Regions from separate parts of the Streptomyces sp. NPDC030799 genome, predicted to be linked through region 1. Evidence: riboswitches for the same ligand, from Rfam matches in the RefSeq annotation. Region 1 holds a riboswitch; each other region holds the start of a gene.
What was found. A riboswitch is a leader RNA that binds a small molecule or an ion and turns the genes downstream of it on or off. The one in region 1 is predicted to bind cyclic di-AMP.
Positions count from the first base shown of each region.

Region 2: it holds a riboswitch for cyclic di-AMP, as region 1 does, so the genes downstream of both, ACZ41I_RS33595 (M23 family metallopeptidase) here and ACZ41I_RS31620 (M23 family metallopeptidase) in region 1, are expected to answer to the same signal.
Region 3: it holds a riboswitch for cyclic di-AMP, as region 1 does, so the genes downstream of both, ACZ41I_RS19155 (C40 family peptidase) here and ACZ41I_RS31620 (M23 family metallopeptidase) in region 1, are expected to answer to the same signal.
Region 4: it holds a riboswitch for cyclic di-AMP, as region 1 does, so the genes downstream of both, ACZ41I_RS29935 (transglycosylase family protein) here and ACZ41I_RS31620 (M23 family metallopeptidase) in region 1, are expected to answer to the same signal.

Region 1 is NZ_JBVIDS010000014.1:158,567-164,329, forward strand. It holds gene ACZ41I_RS31605 (bifunctional acetate--CoA ligase family protein/GNAT family N-acetyltransferase) at 1-60, opposite strand, end outside; gene ACZ41I_RS31610 (HPr family phosphocarrier protein) at 239-520, shown strand; gene ACZ41I_RS31615 (GntR family transcriptional regulator) at 660-1,346, opposite strand; gene ACZ41I_RS31620 (M23 family metallopeptidase) at 1,544-2,287, opposite strand; cyclic di-AMP (ydaO/yuaA leader) riboswitch at 2,300-2,460, opposite strand; gene ACZ41I_RS31625 (M16 family metallopeptidase) at 2,674-4,062, opposite strand; gene ACZ41I_RS31630 (M16 family metallopeptidase) at 4,059-5,453, opposite strand.
Region 2 is NZ_JBVIDS010000016.1:20,386-26,148, reverse strand. It holds gene ACZ41I_RS33615 (GTP cyclohydrolase II) at 1-494, opposite strand, end outside; gene ACZ41I_RS33610 (MarR family winged helix-turn-helix transcriptional regulator) at 575-1,132, opposite strand; gene ACZ41I_RS33605 (dihydrofolate reductase family protein) at 1,195-2,331, shown strand; tRNA gene ACZ41I_RS33600 (tRNA-Met) at 2,379-2,452, opposite strand; cyclic di-AMP (ydaO/yuaA leader) riboswitch at 2,753-2,899, shown strand; gene ACZ41I_RS33595 (M23 family metallopeptidase) at 2,909-3,937, shown strand; gene ACZ41I_RS33590 (aldo/keto reductase) at 4,006-4,950, shown strand; gene ACZ41I_RS33585 (PrsW family intramembrane metalloprotease) at 4,971-5,763, opposite strand, start outside.
Region 3 is NZ_JBVIDS010000007.1:134,959-140,721, reverse strand. It holds gene ACZ41I_RS19165 (hypothetical protein) at 1-130, shown strand, start outside; gene ACZ41I_RS19160 (tellurite resistance/C4-dicarboxylate transporter family protein) at 134-1,099, opposite strand; gene ACZ41I_RS19155 (C40 family peptidase) at 1,205-2,386, opposite strand; cyclic di-AMP (ydaO/yuaA leader) riboswitch at 2,395-2,564, opposite strand; gene pcrA (DNA helicase PcrA) at 2,787-5,267, shown strand; gene ACZ41I_RS19145 (M23 family metallopeptidase) at 5,311-5,763, opposite strand, start outside.
Region 4 is NZ_JBVIDS010000013.1:95,906-101,668, forward strand. It holds gene eno (phosphopyruvate hydratase) at 1-1,001, opposite strand, end outside; gene ACZ41I_RS29935 (transglycosylase family protein) at 1,309-2,022, opposite strand; cyclic di-AMP (ydaO/yuaA leader) riboswitch at 2,027-2,200, opposite strand; gene ACZ41I_RS29940 (transglycosylase family protein) at 2,383-3,534, opposite strand; gene ACZ41I_RS29945 (cytochrome P450) at 3,685-5,007, opposite strand; gene ACZ41I_RS29950 (nucleoside triphosphate pyrophosphohydrolase) at 5,004-5,763, opposite strand, start outside.

The DNA of each region.
Region 1 (5,763 bases):
GTCCGCCTCCCAGTGGGCGGGGTACTGGTGCCGGTCCTGCCGGTCCGCCGAGGTCTGCATGGGCCCCAGAGTACGGCTCGCGTACGACAACGGCGCGGGGCAGTCTGTGGAGGACGACGAGTCGGACCGAGGCCGCGGTCCGACGACCCGCCGGGGCAGGACGAAGGTCCGCTCCGGGCATGCTTCACGATATGGGAAACTGGTCTAGACAACCCTGAAGACTGAAGGGCAGCAACACATGGCTGAGCGCCGCGTCAACGTCGGCTGGGCCGAGGGCCTCCACGCCCGCCCCGCCTCCATCTTCGTCCGAGCCGCCACGGCCGCAGGCGTCCCGGTGACGATCGCCAAGGCTGACGGCAACCCCGTCAACGCGGCCTCCATGCTGGCTGTCCTGGGCCTGGGCGCCCAGGGCGGCGAGGAGATCGTCCTCGCCTCCGACGCCGAGGGCGCGGACGTCGCCCTGGACCGTCTGGCCAAGCTGGTCTCCGAGGGGCTGGAAGAGCTGCCCGAGACCGTCTGAGCAAGGCGGGGGAGCCGCGCCGCCCATTCCGGGTGGCGCGGCTTCCGCGTTTTCCGGAACAAGAATTCAGGGCGCCGGAGAAAAGGGCAGCGGAAATCATGCCCACCGAATAGCCCCTTCTTTGTATACGGTGCCCGTGTTAATGCCGAAGGCTCGGCATGTTTACGGCGTGTTGCGAAGTCCTCACGCGCTCGGCGGACCCGGAAAAACGGAGCCGGTGCGCGGCCGTCGCGCGCTCGGTGTGCAGCGCCGTGACCGCCCGCGCGCGCTCGCCGTCGCCGCGCGCCACCGCGTCGACGATGGCGCCGTGTTCCGCCCAGGACTCCACCGGGCTCGGCGGCGCCTCCACCGCGTACATCCAGGCGATCTTGTGCCGCAGCTGGGTGAGCATCGCGCTCAGCGAGGGACTGCCACAGGCCTGGGCGAGCGTCTCGTGGAACCAGCCGCCCAGTGAGCGCAGATCGTCGCTGTGGCCCCTCCTGGCCCGCTCCTGACCGATCCTGACCAGGCCGCGCAGCACCTTCAGGTGGGCCTCCGTGCGGCGCTGGGCGGCCCGGGCGGCTCCGAGCGGCTCCAGGAGCATGCGCATCTCCAGCAGGTCGGCCGCCTCCTGCTCGGTCGGCTCGGCCACGCACGCGCCGGCGTGCCGGCGGGTCACCACGAATCCCTCGGCCTCCAGGGTGCGCAGCGCCTCGCGGACGGGGACGCGCGAGACGCCGTAGCGGCGGGCCAGGACTTCCTCGGTGAGGCGGCCGCCGCGCTCATGGACACCGGCCACGATGTCGTCCCGGATCGCCGTGCACACCGAGTGCGCCGGAATACGCATGACCGACCTCCGTCTTAATCCCCGTGAAACGTCGACGATGGACGCGTGTTCCGTGACTCTATTCCAATGCGTCGGACATTCCGACGGCGGGCCGGAATCCATGGATATTTTTTTGGCCAGCGGATCCGGTGGACGCGCCGGAAAACGGCGGAAGCCCCGGCCGGTGCGGGCGGGGCTTCCGGGGAGCGGCAGGGGCGTCAGACGTCCACGCCGTGCTTGCGGAGGTAGGCGACCGGGTCGACGTCCGAGCCGTAGTCGGGAGTCGTACGGGCCTCGAAGTGGAGGTGCGGACCGGTGACGTTGCCGGTCGCGCCGGACAGGCCGATCTGCAGGCCCGGGGTGACCTGCTGGCCCACCGTGACGCCGATCGACGACAGATGGCCGTACTGGGTGTACATGCCGTCGGCCATGCGGATCACGATCTCGTTGCCGTACGCGCCGCCCCAGCCGGTGGAGACGACGGTGCCCATGCCGACGGCGTGGACGGGCGTGCCGCTGGCCGCGTGGAAGTCGATACCGGTGTGCGAACCGGAGGACCACAGCGAGCTGCTGGCCTTGTAGGCCGTCGACACGTAGGAGTGTGCGATCGGGGCGACGAAGGCGTTCAGCCGCTCGCGCTCGGCCTCGCGGGCGGCGCGGGCCCTGGCCTGGCGGATCTCCTGGGCCCGCTTGGCCGCGGCCTCCTCGGCCGCCTTCTGTTCGGCGGCCTGCTGCTGGGCGGCGGCCTGCGCGTCGATCTGCTCGGCGATGTCGTCGCCGACGCTGATCACCGGGGTGAGGCCGGTCTGCTCGGCGGTGTTCTCGGCGGCCGTCGCCGGAGACGCCGCGAGGGTGCCGATGACGCCGGTGGTGGTGAGGGCCGCGATGCCGGCCGCCTGAGCGGTGGTGCGCTTGACCCGGCCGGGCTTGCGATGCTTCCCGGTGGCGCACATGAACGCCATGAAGTGGCTGGTCCTTTCCTTCCCTCTCGCCTACCGGGTTAGCTGACGGGTTCGGAGCAGGAAGGTCTCCTACAGGCCCCCTCGCTGTCGCGCGGGCGCCCGATTCACCCCAGGGACGGTGGGTCCCCGGCTCCCCTGGCTCGCGCCGTACGGGGACTCGGCGATGGCTGTCCGGTGCCGCGGGTGCGGCGTACTGCCTGACGAACAGCCCGGACGACGCTACGGAAGCCTGCTTTCCAACCTCAAACGGATCCGGGCTTTTGTAGCGCATCCCACAGGGCAGACAGGCAACCTCCGCCTCAAATCGGGCATCTGGGGAAGGGAGTGGAACCGCAGGGGCCCTGACGGTGTGTCGACCGTCAGGGCCCCTCGCGTGCGTGCCGTTGCTACTCGGCCGCCACCACGGTCACATCGCCGATGCCGAGTGCCTCGACCGGCGCCTTGATCTGGGCGGCGTCACCGACGAGGACGGTCACCATGCGGTCCACCGGGAAGGCGTTCACGACGGCCGCCGTGGCCTCCACCGTGCCCGTCGCGGCCAGCTGCTGATACAGCGTCGCCTGGAAGTCGTCGGGCAGGTGCTGCTCGACCTGGTCGGCCAGCGTGCTCGCCACGGCCGCCGCGGTCTCGTACTTCAGCGGCGCCACCCCGACGAGGTTCTGCACGGCCACGTCCCGCTCGGCGTCGGTCAGGCCCTCCGCCGCGAGGGTCCGCAGCACCTTCCACAGGTCCTCCAGCGCGGGACCGGTGTTGGGGGTGTCCACGGAGCCGCTGATGGCGAGCATGGAGGCGCCCGTGCCGTCCGGTGCGGACCTGAGGACCTGCCCGAAGGCGCGCACTCCGTAGGTGTAGCCCTTCTCCTCGCGCAGGACGCGGTCCAGGCGGGAGGTGAGGGTGCCGCCGAGGCAGTAGGTGCCGAGCACCTGGGCGGGCCACACGCGGTCGTGCCGGTCGGGGCCGACGCGGCCGATGAGCAGCTGCGTCTGGACGGCGCCGGGCCGGTCCACGATGACCACGCGGCCGGTGTCGTCCGCGGTCACCGGGGGCACGGGCCGCGGCTCGCCCGGGGTGCCGGTCCAGGCGCCCAGGGTGTCGCCGAGCAGCGCGTCCAGGTCGATCCCGGTGAGGTCGCCGACCACGACGGCCGTGGCCGTGGCGGGGCGTACGTACCGGTCGTAGAAGGCGCGTACGGCGGCGGCGTCGATCTTCTCGACGGTCTCCTCGGTGCCCTGGCGCGGACGCGACATGCGCGAGGTCGCCGGGAACAGCTCCTTGGAGAGTTCCTTGGCGGCCCGGCGGGAGGGGTTGGCCAGCTCGTGCGGGATCTCGTCCAGGCGGTTGCGGACCAGCCGCTCCACCTCGCTCTCGGCGAAGGCGGGCGCGCGCAGGGCGTCGGCGATCAGGCCGAGGCCCTTGGCCAGGCGGGAGGCCGGGACCTCCAGGCTGAGCCGGACGCCGGGGTGGTCGGCGTGCGCGTCGAGCGTGGCGCCCGCGCGCTCCAGCTCGGCGGCGAACTCCTCGGCGGAGTGCTTGTCGGTACCCTCGGAGAAGGCCCGCGCCATGATCGTGGCAACGCCGTCCAGGCCGGCCGGCTCGGCGTCCAGGGGTGCGTCGAGCAGCACCTCGACGGCGACGACCTGCTGGCCGGGGCGGTGGCAGCGCAGCACGGTCAGGCCGTTGCCGAGCGCGGTGCGCTCGGGCGCCGGGAACGCCCAGGGCCGGGCCTCGCCGGGCTGCGGCTGGGGGTGGAAGTCCATGGTGGCGAGCTCGGTCACTTGGCCGTCTCCTCGTTCTCGTTACCGGCCTCTACGGTCGCTTCCTGCTCCGGGTCCTCGGGGACGTCGGCGTCCGGGGCCTCCTCCGGGGACTTCGGTTCGTAGACCAGGACCGCGCGGTTGTCGGGACGCAGACGGGCCTTGGCGACCTCCTGGACCTCCTGAGGAGTCACCTCCAGGACGCGCTTGACGGCGGTGAGGGCGAGCTGCGGGTCGCCGAACAGGACGGCGTACCGGCACAGTTCGTCCGCACGGCCGGCGACCGTGCCGAGCCGGTCCAGCCACTCGCGCTCCAACTGGGCCTGGGCGCGCTCCATCTCCTCGGGGGTGGGGCCCTCCTCGGCGAACCGGGCCAGCTCCTCGTCGATGGCGGCCTCGATGACCGGCACCTCGACGTCACCGGAGGCCTTCACGTCCAGCCAGCCCATCGAGGGCGCGCCCGCCAGGCGCAGCAGGCCGAAGCCGGCCGCGACAGCCGTACGGTCGCGGCGCACGAGCCGGTTGTACAGGCGGGAGGACTCGCCGCCGCCGAGGACGGTCAGGGCGAGGTCGGCCGCGTCGCACGCGCGCGTGCCGTCGTGCGGGAGCCGGTAGGCGGCCATCAGGGCGCGCGCCGGAACCTCCTCGACGAGGACCTCGCGCTTCTGCTCGCCGATGACCTCCGGCAGGGAGCCGTCACGCGGTGCGGGCTTGCCGTCGTGCGCGGGGATCGAGCCGAAGTACTTCTCGATCCAGGCGAGGGTCTGCTGGGGGTCGATGTCGCCGACCACGGAGAGCACCGCGTTGTTCGGCGCGTAGTAGGTGCGGAAGAACTGGCGGGCGTCCTCCAGGGTGGCCGCGTCCAGGTCCGCCATGGAGCCGATCGGCGTGTGGTGGTAGGGGTGGCCCTCCGGGTACGACAGGGCGGTCAGCTTCTCGAAGGCGGTGCCGTAGGGCACGTTGTCGTAGCGCTGGCGGCGTTCGTTCTTGACGACGTCCCGCTGGTTCTCCATGGACTCGTCGTCCAGGGCGGCGAGCAGCGAGCCCATGCGGTCGGCCTCCAGCCAGAGGGCGAGCTCCAGCTGGTGCGCGGGCATGGTCTCGAAGTAGTTGGTGCGCTCGAAGCTGGTGGTGCCGTTGAGCGAGCCGCCGGCGCCCTGCACCAGCTCGAAGTGACCGTTGCCCTTGACCTGAGCCGAGCCCTGGAACATCAGGTGCTCGAAAAGGTGAGCCAGACCGGTACGCCCCTTGACTTCGTGGCGGGAGCCGACGTCGTACCAGAGGCAGACCGCCGCCACCGGGGTCAGGTGGTCCTCGGAAAGCACCACGCGCAGACCGTTGGCCAGGCGGTGCTCGGTCGCTGTCAGGCCCCCGGAGCCTGCCTCGGCTGTGGTCGTGTGACCCATGGGCATGTACATCCCTTCGCGAGCGGATGCGGTTGTGAAAACCGCGGTCTTCCTGCCGTTCCTGCCACTGTATGCACAGCGTGCGGGGGCTCGGCGAAGTTCCCGCGGGACGTACGCCCACAGCGGATCGCGTAGCCTGCCCCGGACCCGGCCCACCGGCCCGGGAAGCCGCCTGGACCCGGGTCGTGGTACGGCTTGTCAGTGCCTCGGTCCACAATGGTCGGCGTCAGATCCGTCCCACGCTTCACGCAAGAGCGAGCCGGAGGGGCGCGTAGGTGTCGAGAGGCGCCCCGCAGGCGAACAAACAGATCAGAAG
Region 2 (5,763 bases), on a different contig from region 1:
CGCAACTGCTCGGCCTTGTCGGGATTGTTGGACAGCAGGTCCAGCTCGTCGATGCCGAGGGCGGTGAGCATCTGCGCGGCGGCGGTGTAGTCGCGGGCGTCCTCCGGCAGGCCGAGCGCGGCGTTCGCCTCGTAGGTGTCGAGGCCCTGGTCCTGGAGGGCGTAGGCGTCGAGCTTGTTGTAGAGGCCGATGCCGCGGCCCTCCTGGCGGAGGTAGAGCAGGACGCCACCGGTGGCGGCGATGCGCTCGACCGCCTCGCGCAGCTGGGGTCCGCAGTCGCAGCGGGCCGAGCCGAAGACGTCGCCGGTCAGGCACTCGGAGTGCAGGCGCACCAGCGGGACCGGGCCGGGGTCGCCGAGGACGACGGCGACATGCTCCTGGCCGTCGGTCAGGCCGTGGAAGGTGACGAGTTCGGCGTCGACGCTGTAGCCGTCGTGGAAGCGCAGCGGTACCCGGACGCGGGCGCGCGGCGTGGCGGCGGTGGTGTCGGGCATGCGGATCCCTCCGGGAGGTTGCTTCAGATTTGAAGCAGCGGTTCGCAGGGACCCTATCTCATGCTTAAAACTTAAAGCAATTAGTTTTCGGGTGCGGGACGGGAATCCGGGGACGCGGGCGGGTTCGACGAGGAACAGGACGACCGGCGCCGCCAGGGCACGTCCTCCGCCCCCGGCTCGGTGTCGTCGCCCTGCAGTCCGCGCGCGATCCCGGTGCAGATCTCCTCCAGCTGACCCACCTGTTCCGGCGTGAGCCGGTCGAACATGGTGGCGCGCACGGTCTCCACGTGCCCGGGCGCCGTACGCTCCAGCACGGCCAGTCCCTCGTCCGTCAGTACGGCGATGCTGCTGCGCTTGTCCCAGCGGCAGTCCTCGCGGCGCACCAGCCCGTCCCGCTCCAGCCGGGTCACCGCGTATGTCAGCCTGCTGCGGGTGATCTTCAGCGTCCCGGCGAGATCGGTCATGCGCAGCCGCCGGTCGGGCGCTTCCGAGAGGTTGGCCAGCACGGAGTAGAACAGATGCGGCATGCCGGCCGTCTGCTGCAGGTTCCGGTCGATCGCGTCGTCCAGGAGCCGGGCGGCGGCCAGGTAGGCGCGCCAGGCGCGCTGCTCCTCGGGAGTGAGCCAGCGGGTCGTCATGCACCCAGTGTAGGTTTGTTTCAAACTTGAACCAAGAGCGACTTCGCAGGGAGAGCGCGCCGATGTCGTACCCCTATGTGCTGCTGTCCGCCGCCGTCTCCCTCGACGGTTACCTGGACGACACCGGCCCCGACCGGCTCCTGCTGTCCAGTCCGGCCGACTTCGACCGGGTCGACGCGGTCCGGGCCTCCGTCGACGCGATCCTGGTCGGCGCCGGCACGATCCGCGCCGACAACCCCCGGCTGCTGGTCAACTCCGCCGAGCGCCGCGCGGCCCGGGTGGCCGGGGGCAGGCCGGAGTACCCGCTGAAGGTGACCGTCACCGCCACCGGCGACCTCGATCCCGACGCCCACTTCTGGCACACCGGCGGGGACAAACTCGTCTACACGACCGACAAGGGCGCCGAACGGGCCGCACGCCTCCTCGGCGCCGCCGCCGGCATCGTCCCGCTCGGCCCCGACCTCGACTGGCACGCCCTGCTGGGTCATCTGCACGACGTGCGCGGCGTACGGCGCCTGATGGTCGAGGGCGGCGGCACGGTCCACACCCAGCTGCTCCAGCTGGGCCTCGCCGACGAGCTCCAGCTGGTCCTCGCGCCGCTGTTCGTCGGCGATCCGGCCGCCCCCCGCCTGTTCGGCCCGGGCGCCTACCAGCCCGGCCGGCTGCGCCTCACCGAGACCCGCCGCATCGAGGACGTGGTCCTCATGCGCTACGAGCCCACGGCCCCCGGCACCGGCCCGGCCCCCGTCGCCGCCGACCGGCACTGGCTGCGCACCGCCTGCGAGCTGGCCGCGCTGTGCCCGCCGTCGGAGACGGCGTTCAGCGTCGGCGCGGTCGTGGTCGCCGCCGACGGGACGGAGCTGGCCCGGGGCCATTCACGCGAGGGCGACGACCCCGTGGTCCACGCGGAGGAGGCGGCGCTGGCGAAGATCGACCCGGCGGATGCCCGGTTGGCCGGCGCAACGGTCTACAGCAGCCTGGAGCCCTGTGCCCGGCGGGCCTCGCGGCCCGCGCCCTGCGCCGAGCTGATTCTGCGGGCCGGGGTGCGCAGGGTGGTCACCGCGTGGCGTGAGCCGGACACGTTCGTCTCGGCGGCCGACGGCACGGGGGTCCTGGTCACGGCCGGTGCGCAGGTGGCCGTGGTGCCGGAGCTGGAGGCACTCGCCAAGGCGCCGAACAGGCATCTGCTGGGAGGCTGAAAACACCCGGGGCCGGAATCCACTGGATTCCGGCCCCGGGCCTTCAGTAGCGGGGACAGGATTTGAACCTGCGACCTCTGGGTTATGAGCCCAGCGAGCTACCGAGCTGCTCCACCCCGCGTCGTTGTGACTCCAGAGTACCCCATGCGCAGGGCGGCACGCACACCGGTATTCACGGCCCCCTCCCGCCAGGTCACCCACGGTGACTGGGCGACCGCCGTGCGCAGAACATCTGAGACACCATCAAAAACGCCGAGACTCCTGAACGCCGGACAACTCGCCCGCTTTGCGGCGCTCCTGACCGGTAAGTCCCCGCTCGAAATCGTTAATGATCAAGTCGAACGGCTTGGAAAGTAACCGGCAGGTCTATTAACGTTCGATAACGCAGCGCGGTCGTCCCAGCCGTCACAAGAGACGGCTCCGTGCGCACGCGCCGAATCCCGCGAGGGAACCGGGGAACCACCACCTTGGGGTGAATCGTGCGAATGCCGCAGTTGGTATACGCGCGTAGGAGACCTTCCTGCTCCGAACCCGTCAGCTAACCCGGTAGGCGGAGGAAGGAAAGGAGTGCGCCCGAGTGGCGTCCAACCGGCCTGCCCCAGAAGCCCCGTTCATGCCCGCGCCGGCCGAGCCCGAGACCTTCGGCTACGGCACCTACCGCGCCGAAGAGGGCCCCTGGGAGGAGTGGAACCCCACCGAGGACTCCGTCGCCCCGGTCCGCGGCCGGCACCGCGTCACCAAGCAGCGCGGCGGCTTCGCGCGCAGCTCCACCGTCCTCGGCGTCGGCGTGCTGGCCGCGGTCGGCGCGGGGGGCATGGCCAGCGCCAACACCGGCAAGCCGCCGGTCTCCATATCCCTGCCGGACCTGGACTCCGTCGGCCACCTCTTCGGCGACGACTCCTCCGACGCACCCCGGACGAACTCCACCGCGCTCAGCACCATGGGCGTGACCTCGGCCGACAGCAAGGACTCCGACGCGGGCGAGGCACTGCGCAACCGGATCATGGCCCAGGCCGAGCAGCAGCAGAGCAAGGCCGACAGCAAGGCCACCGCCGCCGCGCTCGCCGCCGCCGAGAAGCAGACCGCCGACGCCGCGGCCAAGGCGGAGCAGGAGGCCGCCGCCAAGGCCGCCGCCGCCAAGGAGAAGGCGGAGGCCGACGCCAAGAAGGCGGCCGAGGCCAAGCGCCTGGCCGAGCTGGCCAAGCAGTACCAGCTGCCCGTCGTCTCGTACACGATCACCGGCACCTTCGGCCAGCCCGGCGCCATGTGGTCCTCCGGCTACCACACCGGGCTCGACTTCGCCGCCCCCACCGGCACCCTCATCAAGGCCATCCACAGCGGCACGATCACCCAGGCCGGCTGGGCCGGTGCCTACGGCTACCGCACGGTCCTCACCCTGGACGACGGCACCGAGCTGTGGTTCTGCCACCAGTCCTCGATCAACGTCCGGGTCGGCCAGAAGGTCTCGACCGGTGAGGTCATCGGCCGCATCGGCGCCACCGGCAATGTCACCGGCCCGCACCTCCACCTGGAGGTCCACCCGAACGGCCAGGCCGCCGGCATCGACCCGGCGCCGTGGCTGCGGGACAAGGGGCTCACCCCCTGATCTCCTTTCGAGGGATTTCGGCGCCGGCGGTGGAATGCGATCATCCACCGCCGGCGTTGGCACAAGGCATGACTTCTCTGCGCAAGCTCGGTTCCTCCGACCTCAAGGTCTTCCCGCTCTCCCTGGGCGGCAACGTCTTCGGCTGGACCGCCGACGAGGAGACCTCCTTCGCCGTCCTCGACGCCTACGCCGCCGCGGGCGGCAACTTCATCGACACCGCCGACGCCTACTCCGCCTGGATCGAGGGCAACAAGGGCGGTGAGTCCGAGACGATCATCGGCAAGTGGGTCAAGGCCCGCGGCAACCGCGCCGACGTCGTCATCGCCACCAAGGTCAGCCAGCACCCCGAGTACCAGGGCCTGTCCGCGGCCAACATCAAGGCCGCCGCCGACGCCTCCCTGCGCCGCCTGGACACCGACCACATCGACCTCTACTACACGCACTTCGACCAGCCCGAGGTGCCGGTCGAGGAGATCATCGGCGCGCTGGACGAGCTGGTGAAGGCGGGCAAGGTCCGGTACATCGCCGCCTCGAACATCAGCCCCGAGCGGCTGCAGGCCTCCCTGGACTTCTCCGACCGCGAGGGCCTGGCCCGTTACGTCGCCCTCCAGCCGCACTACAACCTCGTCTCCCGCGACACCTACGAGGGCCCGCTGCAGGACCTGGCCGCCCGCGAGGGCCTGTCCGCCGTGCCGTACTTCTCCCTCGCCGCGGGCTTCCTGACCGGCAAGTACCGCCCCGGCACCAAGGTCGACAGCGCCCGCGCCGGCCGCGCCCAGCAGTACGCCGACTCCGCGCACGGCCGGCAGGTCCTGGCGGCCCTGGACGAGATCGCCGCCGCCCACGGGGCCCCCGTCGCCACGGTCGCCCTCGCCTGGCTGGCCGCCCAGCCGACGATCACGGCCCCGATCGCCTCGGCCCGCACGGTGGAGCAGCTCCCGGCCCTGCTGGGGGTGGCGGACCTGAAACTGACGGACGAGGAGCTGACCAAGCTGACGCAAGCGTCGGCTTGATCTTTCCCGCGGCCCGAGGCCTATGAGCGATACGGGTTGCCCCCGGGATACGGCCCCGCCGGATACCCGTACGCCGGTCCGTACGCCGGCCCGTACGCCGTAGGCATCGGCCCCGCCGGATATCCGAACTGCGGAGCCCAGCGGACCGGCGCCGGAACAGTCGCCCTGGCCGCATACTCCAGAGCCGGCCGGGCCACCTCCCTCCGCTTCCACAGCTCGTCCAGCAGCTCCCGCTCCCGTACGACGAAGTCCGCCCCGCCCTTCCCCCGGCGCCCCCGGTGCCGCAGAGACGCCAGCGACGTCGCGTACGCCTCGTACTGCGCCACGGCGCGCGCCGCAGGCCGCCCGGCGTGGTGGCGGGCGTAGTCACGGGCCGCCCGCCGTGCCCTCATCGACCCGAGCGCGAGGGGTTCGGCGGGCCCCAGCCACCCGGCCGGCACATACGCCGGCAACTCCGAGCGCACGGTCCGCAGCTCCCGCTGCCGTGTCCAGATCGCGAGCCAGGTCAGCAACCCGAACGCGGGCACCATGAACCCGCCGTAGACGGCGAAGAACCCGAACTCGCCGAAGGTGGAGGAGCCGTTCCAGAAGGCGTGCATGCTCATCGCGAGCAGCAGACCGCACAGCGGCAACAGCACCCGCCGGGCATGCTGCCGCTCGGCACAGAGCGCGGCGATGCCGAAGCCGATGCCGGTGAACGTGGTGAACAGGGGGTGCGCGAACGGGGACATCACGATGCGCACGAAGAAGGTGGCGGCGGTGACGGAGGCGATGCCACGGCCGCCGCTGAGCTGGTCGGTCCCGAAGGCCGTA
Region 3 (5,763 bases), on a different contig from region 1:
GGCGCTGCTGATCGTGATCCTCGGGCTGGTCTATGTGAAGCGCGACGAGGAGAAGACCGACAAGGGCCTGTTCGGGCTGGTCGGCCTGCTGACCATGGCGAACATCTTCATTGCCGTGCTGTGGACCTGACGGTCAGCCGTCCCTGCCGCCGGCGCGGGCCGCGAGCACCGCACCGGCGGCGGCAGCGAGCCACCCCGCCACCGCCACCCACAGCAGCACCCGTCCCGGCCATCTGAGCCATGGGACGGCGAGGACGGTCGCGACGGTCAGCGTCGCCGCCGCCGTCATCCCCATCGGGAACACCGTCGCCCACCGCCGCACGTCGTAGCCGCGTCGGGGCCGCACCGCTTCGGCGGTCAGCAGCACGAGATACCAGGCCAGGTCCAGGACGAGCAGCGCGACCGTCACGGTGCGCAGCACACCGCGGTCGTCCTCGTCCCACAGATACAGGCCCGCATCCCCGGCGACGAGCAGTTTCGCCCCCGCCAGCGCGGAGATCGCCAGCGCTCCGCCGGCGATCCAGTGATCACCGGCCCCCTCCAGCACCTGCCGTGCGTCGAAGCGGGCCAGCGCGAGGCCGTAGAGCACCAGCCCCAGCCAGAACAGGCCCAGCGCAGCGTGCGCGAGCCATGCCGTGCGCTGGGCCGCGGCCAGCGTCGCGGCCAGTACGACGAGCCCCTGTGTGGCCACACAACACAGGAACACCGCTCCCGGCATGCGCCGCCTCCAGTGCCGGACGACCAGGACCAGCAGCACCGGCCACAGCAGGGCCGCGAGCGCCAGCAGCGCCTCGGCCGCGGCCTGCCGGCCCAGCTCCGACACCCGGGTACCGAGCACGGTGGTCGCGGCGACGGAGGTGAGCGCGCCGGGGCTCTCCGCCTCGGCCACCCAGCGCTGCCGCTCGCAGAGCAGCCGCAGGACGAAGTCGGCGGCCAGCGCCACCCAGGCGACGCCGGTCATCGCGAGCGTCACCCGGGAGAGCGCCTCGTGTCCGGTCACATGCAGCCCGACCGACAGGATGCCGGTCGCCATCACGGCGGCCCCGGCCGCGGGGGGCCGCTCCGCCCACCATGGACGCAGACCTGGGATGCCGGGCATGCGCCCGATGCTAGGGAGCCGCACGGTCCCTGCCCGGGAAGGGCACGCGCGCGTGGAGGGCGAAAACGCCGGTACGCGCGCGTGGGGCGAAGTCGGCCGGTTCGGTCAGCCCGGTCGGACCACGCTGTGGATGATCGACTCTCCGCCGTAGTAGATCGACTCCTCGCGGACGTACGCGCCCGGCTTCGGGGCGTGGATCATCATGCCGTTGCCCATGTAGAGGCCGACGTGGCTGATGTCGTCGTAGAAGAAGACCAGGTCGCCCGGCCGGGCGTCGGCCAGTGACACCGTGGTGCCCGCATGGACCTGGTCGTACGTGGTGCGCGGAAGGGTGACGCCGGCCGCCTTCCAGGCGGCCTGGGTAAGGCCCGAGCAGTCGTAGGAGTCCGGCCCGGTGGCGCCCCACACATACGGCTTGCCGATCTGTGCGCGGGCGAAGGCGATCGCCTTCTCGGCCTTCGTGCCGTCCGAACTGGGGGCCGTGGACCCGGTCGAGCCGGAGCCCGTCGAACCGGATCCGGACGACGAGGAGGAGGATGACGACGACGAGGACGGCGACGAAGCGGCTTGCTGCTGGGCTGCCTGCCGCTTCGCCAGCTCGGCCGCCTTGCGTGCCGCCTCCTGCTGCTTCTCCCGCTCGATGGCGGCCAGCCGCGCCTTCTCCTGGGCCGTCAGCTGTGACAGCAGCTTGCGCGCGGAGGCGAGTTTCTTCTGGACGGTCGCCTTGGCGGTCTGCAGGTCGTGCTGCGAGTCGGTCAGCGTCCGCAGGCTCTCCGCTGCCTCCCGCCGTTTCCTCATGGTCGCGGCCTGCTCGCCGATGTAGCCGTCGACCGCGCTCTTCTCCCGCGAGGTCAGCCGGTTCATCAGCTGGCTCTGGTCGAAGTAGTCCTGCGGGCTGTCCGCGAGCAGGAAGGTGGCCGTGTCGGGTGCGGCGGCGCCGGTGCGGTACTGGGCCGCGGCGAAGGAACCCAGCTCCTCCCGGGCCTTGTTGAGGCGTTCGGTACGCCGGGCGACGTCGTCGCGCAGGGCGTCGACGCGGCCCCGCTGCTTTCCTGTCCGCTCCTTGGCCGCGTTGTACTTCTCGGTCGCCGACTCCGCCTGGCGGTAGAGGTCGTCGACCTTCTTCTCGACCTCCTCCAGGCTCGGCTTGGCGTGATCGGTACCCGGGGTGGCCTCTGCGGTCTGCGAGAGCACGGCCATGGAGGTGAGGGCGGCGGTGGCGAGGGCGGGGGTGCGCAGGCCCGTCCCGATGGCCCCGCCGGGGCGCGTCTTGCGGTGCGACGCCAAGGGAGGCGACTCCTTCCAGTGAGCCGCCTACCGGGTTAGCTGTCGGGTTCGGGCGGCGGTTCGGAAGGGTTGCCCTACGGCCTCGTCCCGGGCGGGAGTCGGCCGATTCACCCCAGGATTCGGTGGGTCCCCGGCTCCGGGCGCCGTGCGGGCGCGCCGGACTCGGCGGAGGCCGCGCACGCGGCCTGACGGCAACCTAGCCAACCGGTGTGACTAGTGTGAAGGTTGGTGCGTGATATGTCCGATACATTTTCGTGATCCGGCGTCGGGATCACGTCCACGTCATCGGGTGATTCCGCAGCGTCAGGGCCGTGCCTCAGGATGTCCGCCGCTTCGCCGGTCGGCCATCTTGCCGGGACGGCGACCGGTTGTCGGTGGGGCGCCCTAGACTCGTAGAGCGATGAGCAGCCTCTTTGACGACAGCTTCCTGGCGGACCTCCAGCCCCCTCGCGGGCGCGAGGAGGAGCCCCCGCCGCCGCCCGAGGACGATCACGCTCCGGAGTCGATTCCGGACGATCTGTTCGGCGGGAAGTTCGACGTGCCGCCGGACCGGGACGCCTACTACCGCGACGGCGCCCCCCGCCCCGCGCTCGACGCGGCGGCCCTCCTGGAAGGGCTGAACGACAACCAGCGTGCCGCGGTCGTGCACGCCGGCTCGCCGCTGCTCATCGTCGCCGGCGCCGGCTCCGGCAAGACGCGTGTGCTCACCCACCGCATTGCCCACCTCCTCGCCGAGCGGCACGTGCACCCGGGCCAGATCCTCGCGATCACCTTCACCAACAAGGCCGCGGGCGAGATGAAGGAGCGCGTCGAGCAGCTCGTCGGCCCGCGCGCGCACGCGATGTGGGTGATGACCTTCCACAGCGCGTGCGTGCGCATCCTGCGCCGCGAGAGCAAGAAGCTCGGCTTCACGTCGTCGTTCTCGATCTACGACGCCGCGGACTCGAAGCGCCTGATGGCCCTGGTCTGCCGCGACCTGGACCTCGACCCCAAGCGCTTCCCGCCGAAGTCCTTCAGCGCCAAGATCAGCAACCTGAAGAACGAGCTGATCGACGAGGAGGACTTCGCCGCCCAGGCCACCGACGGCTTCGAGAAGACCCTCGCCCAGGCCTACGCCCTGTACCAGTCGCGGCTGCGCGAGGCGAACGCCCTCGACTTCGACGACCTGATCATGACGACGGTCAACCTGCTGCGTGCCTTCCCGGACGTGGCCGAGCACTACCGCCGCCGCTTCCGGCACGTCCTGGTCGACGAGTACCAGGACACCAACCACGCCCAGTACGCGCTCGTACGGGAGCTCGTCGGCACCGGGGAACACGATGAGGACACCCCGCCCGGCGAGTACGACCTCCCGCCCGCCGAACTGTGCGTGGTGGGTGACGCGGACCAGTCGATCTACGCCTTCCGGGGTGCGACGATCCGCAACATCCTCCAGTTCGAGGAGGACTATCCGGACGCGACGACGATCCTGCTGGAGCAGAACTACCGCTCCACCCAGACCATCCTGTCCGCCGCCAACGCGGTCATCGAGCGGAACGAGTCCCGCCGCCCGAAGAACCTGTGGACCAACGCCGGCCAGGGCGCGCGGATCACCGGATACGTCGCCGACACCGAGCACGACGAGGCGCAGTTCGTCGCCGAAGAGATAGACCGCCTGGTGGACGCGGGCGAGGCCAAGGCCGGCGACGTCGCCGTCTTCTACCGCACCAACGCCCAGTCCCGTGTCTTCGAAGAGATCTTCATCCGCGTCGGCCTGCCCTACAAGGTCGTCGGCGGGGTCCGCTTCTACGAGCGCAAGGAGGTCCGGGACGTCCTCGCCTATCTGCGGGTCCTCGCCAACCCCGAGGACTCGGTGCCGCTGCGCCGCATCCTCAACGTGCCCAAGCGGGGCATCGGCGATCGCGCGGAGGCGATGGTCGACGCCCTCGCCCAGCGCGAGAAGATCAGCTTCCCGCAGGCGCTGAAGCGTGTGGACGAGGCGTACGGCATGGCCGCGCGCTCCACCAACGCGGTCAAGCGGTTCAACACGCTGATGGAGGACCTGCGCACGATCGCCGAGTCCGGCGCCGGACCGGCCACCGTCCTGGAGGCGGTCCTGGAACGCACCGGCTACCTCGCCGAGTTGCAGGCCTCCACCGATCCGCAGGACGAGACCCGCATCGAGAACCTCCAGGAACTCGCGGCCGTGGCGCTGGAGTTCGAGCAGGAGCGCGGCGAGGGCGAGCCGGTGGGGCTGGCCGACTTCCTGGAGCAGGTCGCCCTGGTCGCCGACTCGGACCAGATCCCCGACGAGGAGGACGGCGACGGCGTCATCACCCTGATGACCCTGCACACCGCCAAGGGCCTGGAGTTCCCTGTCGTCTTCCTGACCGGCATGGAGGACGGCGTCTTCCCGCACATGCGCGCCCTCGGCCAGACCAAGGAGCTGGAGGAGGAGCGGCGCCTGGCGTACGTCGGCATCACGCGCGCGCGGGAGCGGCTCTACCTCACGCGCTCCGCGATGCGCAGCGCCTGGGGCCAGCCGTCGTACAACCCGCCCTCCCGTTTCCTGGAGGAGATCCCGCCCGCCCATGTCGAGTGGAAGCGGACCGGCGCGACGGCACCGGCTTCCTCCGGCCCGGTCTCCGGGATCGCGGCCTCGCTGTCCTCGACCCGCTCGCGTTCCTCGGCGTCGGGCGCGTCCGGCTTCGCCACGCGGCGCACGGCGGAGAAGCCGGTGGTGGCACTGGCCGTCGGGGACCGGGTCACCCACGACCAGTTCGGGCTCGGCACGGTCGTCGCCGTGAAGGGCACGGGCTCGAACGCGGAGGCGACGATCGACTTCGGCGACGCCAAGCCGAAGCGGCTGCTGCTGCGGTACGCACCGGTGGAGAAGCTGTAAGACCACGAGGGCCCTCGCCGAACGGCGAGGGCCCACTGGATGCTCAGGTCGGATCGAGTCCGTGGCTCCTCAGCCACGGCAGCGGGTCTATGGCCGCCCCGCCCGCGGGCCGCACCTCGAAGTGCAGGTGCGGGCCGGTGGAGTTGCCGGAGTTGCCGGAGTAGGCGATCGGCTGACCGGCCTTGACGGCCGTACCGGAAGCGACGCGGTAGCCGGAGAGGTGGCAGTACCAGGTCTCCGTGCCGTCCTTCGCCGTCACGATCAGCATGTTCCCGTAGGCGCTGTTCCACTTCGTGGAGACGACGCCGTCGGTGGCCGCCATCACCGTGGTGCCGTAGGAGACGGGGAAATCGATGCCCGTGTGCACCGACATCCAGTTCACGCCCGCCTGGCCGAAGTAGGCGCTGAGCCCCCGCTGCGTGACCGGCAGCACGAACTTCGGGCGCAGCCGCTCCTTGAGCGCGGCCTGAGCCGCTGCCTTCTTCTTCTCCAGCTC
Region 4 (5,763 bases), on a different contig from region 1:
AGGGCGTTGGCGGTGCCCTCCTCGATGCCGCGGGCCAGGCGCTCGGGGTTGGTGACGAACAGGTCGTCGCCGACCAGCTGGACCTTGTCGCCCAGACGGTCGGTGATGACCTTCCAGCCGGCCCAGTCGTCCTCGAACAGCGGGTCCTCGATGGAGACGAGCGGGTAGGCCGCCACGAGCTCCTCGTAGTACTCCGTCATCTCGGCGGCGGAGCGCTCCTTGCCCTCGAAGAGGTACGTGCCGTCCTTGTAGAACTCGGAGGCGGCCACGTCGAGCGCGAGGGCGATCTGCTGGCCGGGGACGTAGCCGGCCTCCTTGATCGCCTCAAGGATGAGGTCGAGGGCCTCACGGTTGGAGCCGAGGTTCGGGGCGAAGCCGCCCTCGTCGCCCAGACCGGTGGACAGGCCCTTGCTCTTCAGGACCTTCTTCAGGGTGTGGTAGACCTCGGTGCCCCAGCGCAGCGCCTCGGAGAAGGACTCCGCGCCGATCGGGGCGATCATGAACTCCTGGATGTCCACGTTGGAGTCCGCGTGCGAGCCGCCATTGAGGATGTTCATCATCGGCACCGGCAGCAGGTGCGCGTTCGGGCCGCCCAGGTAGCGGAAGAGGGGGAGGTCGGAGGCCTCGGAGGCGGCGTGGGCGACGGCGAGGGAGACACCGAGGATGGCGTTGGCGCCGAGGGAGCCCTTGTTGTCGGTGGCGTCCAGGTCGAACATGGCCTGGTCGATCAGGCGCTGCTCGGTGGCGTCGTAGCCGACCAGCTCCGGGCCGATCTGCTCGATGACGGCGAGGACGGCCTTCTCGACGCCCTTGCCCTGGTAACGGTTGGGGTCACCGTCGCGCAGCTCGATGGCCTCGAAGGCGCCGGTCGAGGCGCCGGACGGGACGGCGGCACGACCCGTGCTGCCGTCGTCGAGGCCGACCTCGACCTCGACCGTGGGGTTGCCTCGGGAGTCCAGGATTTCCCGGGCTACGACGACGTCGATGGACGGCACGAGCATCTCCTTCTTGGATGTGACGCTGGAAGTGCGGGGCTTGCTGCCTTACGGCTGCGCCTTGCGACTAGAGCCTAACCGTCTCCGGGGGATCGGCCACCGACCGACCGTCCCGTGGACGGGGAGGACACGCAGACGGTACCCATTGTTCACGTGCGGAACAAAGGGTGGATGCAGAGGGCACACAGAAAAGGCGAGCGGCGCACGGAAAAGGCGGGGCGCAGAAAAGACCCCGCCCCGGCGCGTACGGGGGAACACGCGCCGGGGCGGGGAGCCCGTGGGGACGGGGGGCGGACCCGAAGGCCGCTGTCGCTTACTTCAGGTGCAGCTGCTGTCCCGGGTAGATGAGGTTGGCGTCCTCGACGATGTCCTTGTTCAGCTTGAACAGCTTCTGCCAGCCGCCGGCGACGTGGTGCTTCTCGGCGATGGTGCTGAGGGTGTCGCCCGTGACGACCTTGTACTCGCCGTCGCCCTTCTTGACCTTCTTGCCGGTCGGGGTGGTGACGGTCTTGCTCGCGGACGGGGCCGTGCGCTCGGCGGAGCGGGAGGCGGCCTGCTGGTCGGAGCGCGTGGTGGTGCTGGGCGCGGTGGTGTTCGAGGTGGTGCTGGGCGCGGTGGTCTTCGAGGTGGTGCTGGGCGCGGAGCCGTTGTAGGCGGCGCTCGACAGACCCGTGCCGCAGACCGGCCAGGCGCCCTTGCCCTGCGCGGCGAGGACCTTCTCGGCGACGGCTATCTGCTGCGCCTTGGTGGCCTGGTTGGCCTGCGGGGCGTAGGCGGTGCCGCCGTACGCGGCCCAGGTGGAGGCGGAGAACTGCAGACCGCCGTAGAAGCCGTTGCCGGTGTTGATGGACCAGTTGCCGCCCGACTCGCACTGGGCGACCGCGTCCCACTCGGAGGCGGTGGCGGCGGAGGCGTTGCCGGCCGCCATCAGCGGGGCGGCGACGGCGGCGCCGGTGACACCGGCGAGCGTGATGGCGCGGACGGCCTTGGACGGACGACGGTGCTTGCCCTTGCCGGAGAACAGCATGGATCGATCCCCTCACCGACGCCTGCGAGGTGAGCTGTCGGGTTCGGGCCGGTTGAGTTGCCCGGCCGCACGCTCGCTTGCGCGAGGTGCGGCTTCACCCCCAGCCGGTGCCGGCGTCAACCGCCGGGACCGGCACTTACCTTGGGTCCCCCGCTCCTGCCCACGGCGCTTGACGCGACGACTGTTCCCGGGCAACCGCTGGCAGGATTCGGCGTTGCGACTGCCGGGGCTCGTGGTGACGAGCGGTCCTGACCGTAGACACGTGATCGGGGGAATTTCAAAGACGATCAGGGCTTCTGAGACTCATCCCACACTTTCACCGAATCGGACATCACCGGCGAAACAGGGCGTCAACTGCCGCTACTTTGCACCCTTTTCGGAACCGACTTCCAGGGTCTGACCGGCGGTGATGTGGTTCGGGTCGGCGCCGATGACGCCCTTGTTCCCGTCGTAGAGCGCATGCCATCCGCCGTCGACGCCCAGGGAGTCGGCGATGGAGGCGAGGGTGTCCCCCTCGCGCACGGTATAGGTGTCCGCCGCACGGCCGGCATGGCGGCCGGAAGAGGGGGCGTTCTGACCGTTTGTCACGCTTTCGTCCGCACTGTCACCGCGGTGACGTCCGCCACTGCTGAGCGCGCCGGTGTCGACCAGACTCCAAGAACCGGCGGGCTGCTGGTAATTGTCCGATTCGTCGGTACCGGGGGTTGCCGTCGGCGAGCTGTCGCCGCCCTGCGAGTCGCCATTGCCGGACGAGCCGGGCGTGTCGGTCTTGTCGGACTTGGGGTTGCCGGTTCCGGTGGGGCCGCCGGTCGCGTCCGGGGTCTTCGTGGCGTGGTGGCTCTGGTGCGGAGACGGCGAGGCGCCGGAACCCGAGGGGGAGCCGGAGGAATCGGGGCCCGAGGAATCCGGACCGGAGGAGTCCGAACCGGAGGCGGAGTTGGCGCCCGAGTCGGTGCCCGAGCGAGAACCGGAACCGGATCCGGAGCCGGTCCCGGAGTTGGACGCGGACGAATCCGGCAGACCGGACGAGTCGGAGCTGCCGGCCGAGCCGGAGGTGTCACCCGGGCCACCGGTGTCACCCGACCCGCCGGTGTCGCCGGGGTTGCCGACGCCGGTGTCGACATCGACCGAACCGGAGTCGGAGGTCAGTCCGGAGAGCACGGCGCAGGTGGCCCACGGCCTGGTGCCCTGGTCGGCCAGGATCTTCTCGGCGACGGCTATCTGCTGCGAGCGGCTGGCCTGGTCGGCGCTGTCGGCGTACTGCGTGCCGCCGTACTTGCCCCAGTCGTCCAAGGAGATCTGCAGGCCGCCGTAGTAGCCGTTCCCGGTGTCCGCGCTCCAGGAACCGCCGCTCTCGCACTCGGCGACCTTGTCCCAGGTGGTGCCGTCGGCCGCGTTGGCACTCGCGGCGCCGAGCAGCGGGATCGCGATGGCCGAGCCGGTCACTCCGGCTGCGACGAGGAGGGCCGGAGCCTGGCGGGGGCGACGGTGACGACCGTTCCCGGAGAGCATGCGGAAGCCTTTCGTGCGACAGCAAGACCGGCGCGGCGCGCTGAAATCCTTCGCCACGCTGATGGGTGAACGTATCGGCAGACGATCACTTGTCACAAGTTAATGCCGCGCAGATCACGTGAAGATCACAAAGTTGAACGCCCTTCACGTTCAGCCTTCCGCTGCTGTGCCGGCCGCGGGGGTGAACTCGACCGGCAGGGTGCGCAGGCCGCGCATGATGAGCCCGCCGCGCCAGCGCAACTCCTCCGGGTCCACGGCGAGCCGCAGGTCGGGCAGCCGGGTGAGCAGGGTGGCGAGCGCGGTCTGGCCCTCCAGCCGGGCGAGCGGCGCGCCGAGGCAGTAGTGGATGCCGTGGCCGTAGCCGAGGTGCTGGTTGTCGCGGCGGGCGAGGTCCAGGACGTCCGGGTCGGAAAACCGCTCCGGGTCCCGGTCGGCCGCCGCGAGCACCACGAGCACCGGGTCCCCCGGCGCGATGTCCTGTCCGCCGATGGTGAGCGGCTCGGTGGCGAACCGCCAGGTGGCCAGCTCCACCGGGCCGTCGTAGCGCAGGAGTTCCTCCACCCCGGTCTCCAGCAGCTCCCTCTTCCCCTCGGCCAGGCAGTCCTGCAGCCGCGCACGCTGCCCGGGGTGGGTGAGCAGGGCGTAGGTGCCGTTGCCGATGAGGTTGACGGTCGTCTCGAAGCCGGCGAACAGCAGGATGAACGCCATCGCCGCGGCCTCGTTCTCGGTGAGGTGCTCGCCGTGGTCGGAGGCCCGGATGAGCCCGGAGATGAGGTCCTCACCGGGCGCGGGCTCGGCGGGCAGCGCCTCGCGCTTCCTGTGGATCAGCTCGGCGAGGTAGCCGCGCATCTTCTTGACGGACCGGGCGACCCCGCCCCGCGGCCCTCCGCCGTGCCGGATCATCATGCCCGCCCAGTCCCGGAAGTCGTCCTGGTCCTCGCGCGGGACACCGAGCAGGTCGCAGATGGCGTAGATGGGCAGCGGGAACGCGAACTCGTGGATGAGGTCGGCCGAGCCGGTCGCGGCGAACCGGTCGATGAGACGGTCGGTCAGCTCCTGCACCCGGGGCGCGAACTCGGCGACCCGGCGCGGGGTGAACGCCTTGCTGACCAGCCGGCGCAGCCGGGTGTGGTCCGGCGGGTCGATGTTCAGCAGATGGGTCATCAGCTCGGCCTTGCGCTCGCCGGGGATGCCGGTCTTGCCCTTGGCGTGCGCGGGCTCGTCGTGATGTGCCGGGTTCTTGCTCAGCCGCTGGTCGGCCAGCGCCTGCCTGGCGTCGGCGTACCGGGTGACCAGCCAGGCCTCGACCCCGCTGGGCAACCGTGTCCGGTGCACCGGCGCGTGCTCGCGCAGCCAGGCGTAGGCGGGGTAGGGGTCGGTGGCGAACTCCCAGGTGAACAGGGCCGGAGCGGAGTCCGGGGCGGAGTCCGTGGTGGAGCCGGGGGCGGTCCGGGGATGGTGCTGGTCGGTCACTCCCCGACCGTATCCGCACCCGGGTGGGCCTCCGCGTCCCGGTGGCCGTCGCGGGCCGCGCGTATCGCCTCGGTCCCGGCACCCTCCGCCTCCCGTATCGCGTCCCGGTACGCCCGCGCCGCCGCCCGCAGGGCCGCCTCCGGGTCCACACCGTCCGCCTCGGCACGGACCGCCAGGGCGAGCAGTTCGTAGCCGATGCCCTCGCCGCGCGGCAGGCGGACGTCGAGGCCGGCCGTCCGGGCGCGGGAGGCGAGCTTGGCGGCGAGGGCCAGTCCGGGCTGGCCGAGCGGAACGCCCTCCGTGACCGATGTGCGCTGCTTCTCCTCGGCCTTGGTGCGCAGCCAGTGCTCCTTGACGTCCTCCGGCGTCTCGGCCTTCTCGTCACCGAAGACATGCGGGTGCCGGTGGACGAGCTTGGCGACGATGCCGCCGGCCACGTCGTCGACGGAGAACGGCGCCTCCGGGTGCTCCTCGGCGATCCGGGCGTGGAAGACGACCTGGAGCAGGACGTCACCCAGCTCCTCGCGCAGCTCCTCCCGGTCGCCGGCCTCGATCGCCTCGACCAGCTCGTACGCCTCCTCGATGCCGTACTTGGCGAGGCCCTCGTGGGTCTGCCGGGACGACCAGGGGCATTCGGCGCGAATGCGGTCCATGACCTGCACGAGGTCCAGCAGGCGGGCGCCGGGCAGGTCGTAGGAGGCCGGCAGCAGCTCCAGCTCCGGCATGGAGACGCGGCCGGAGCCGGCCAGCCGGGCC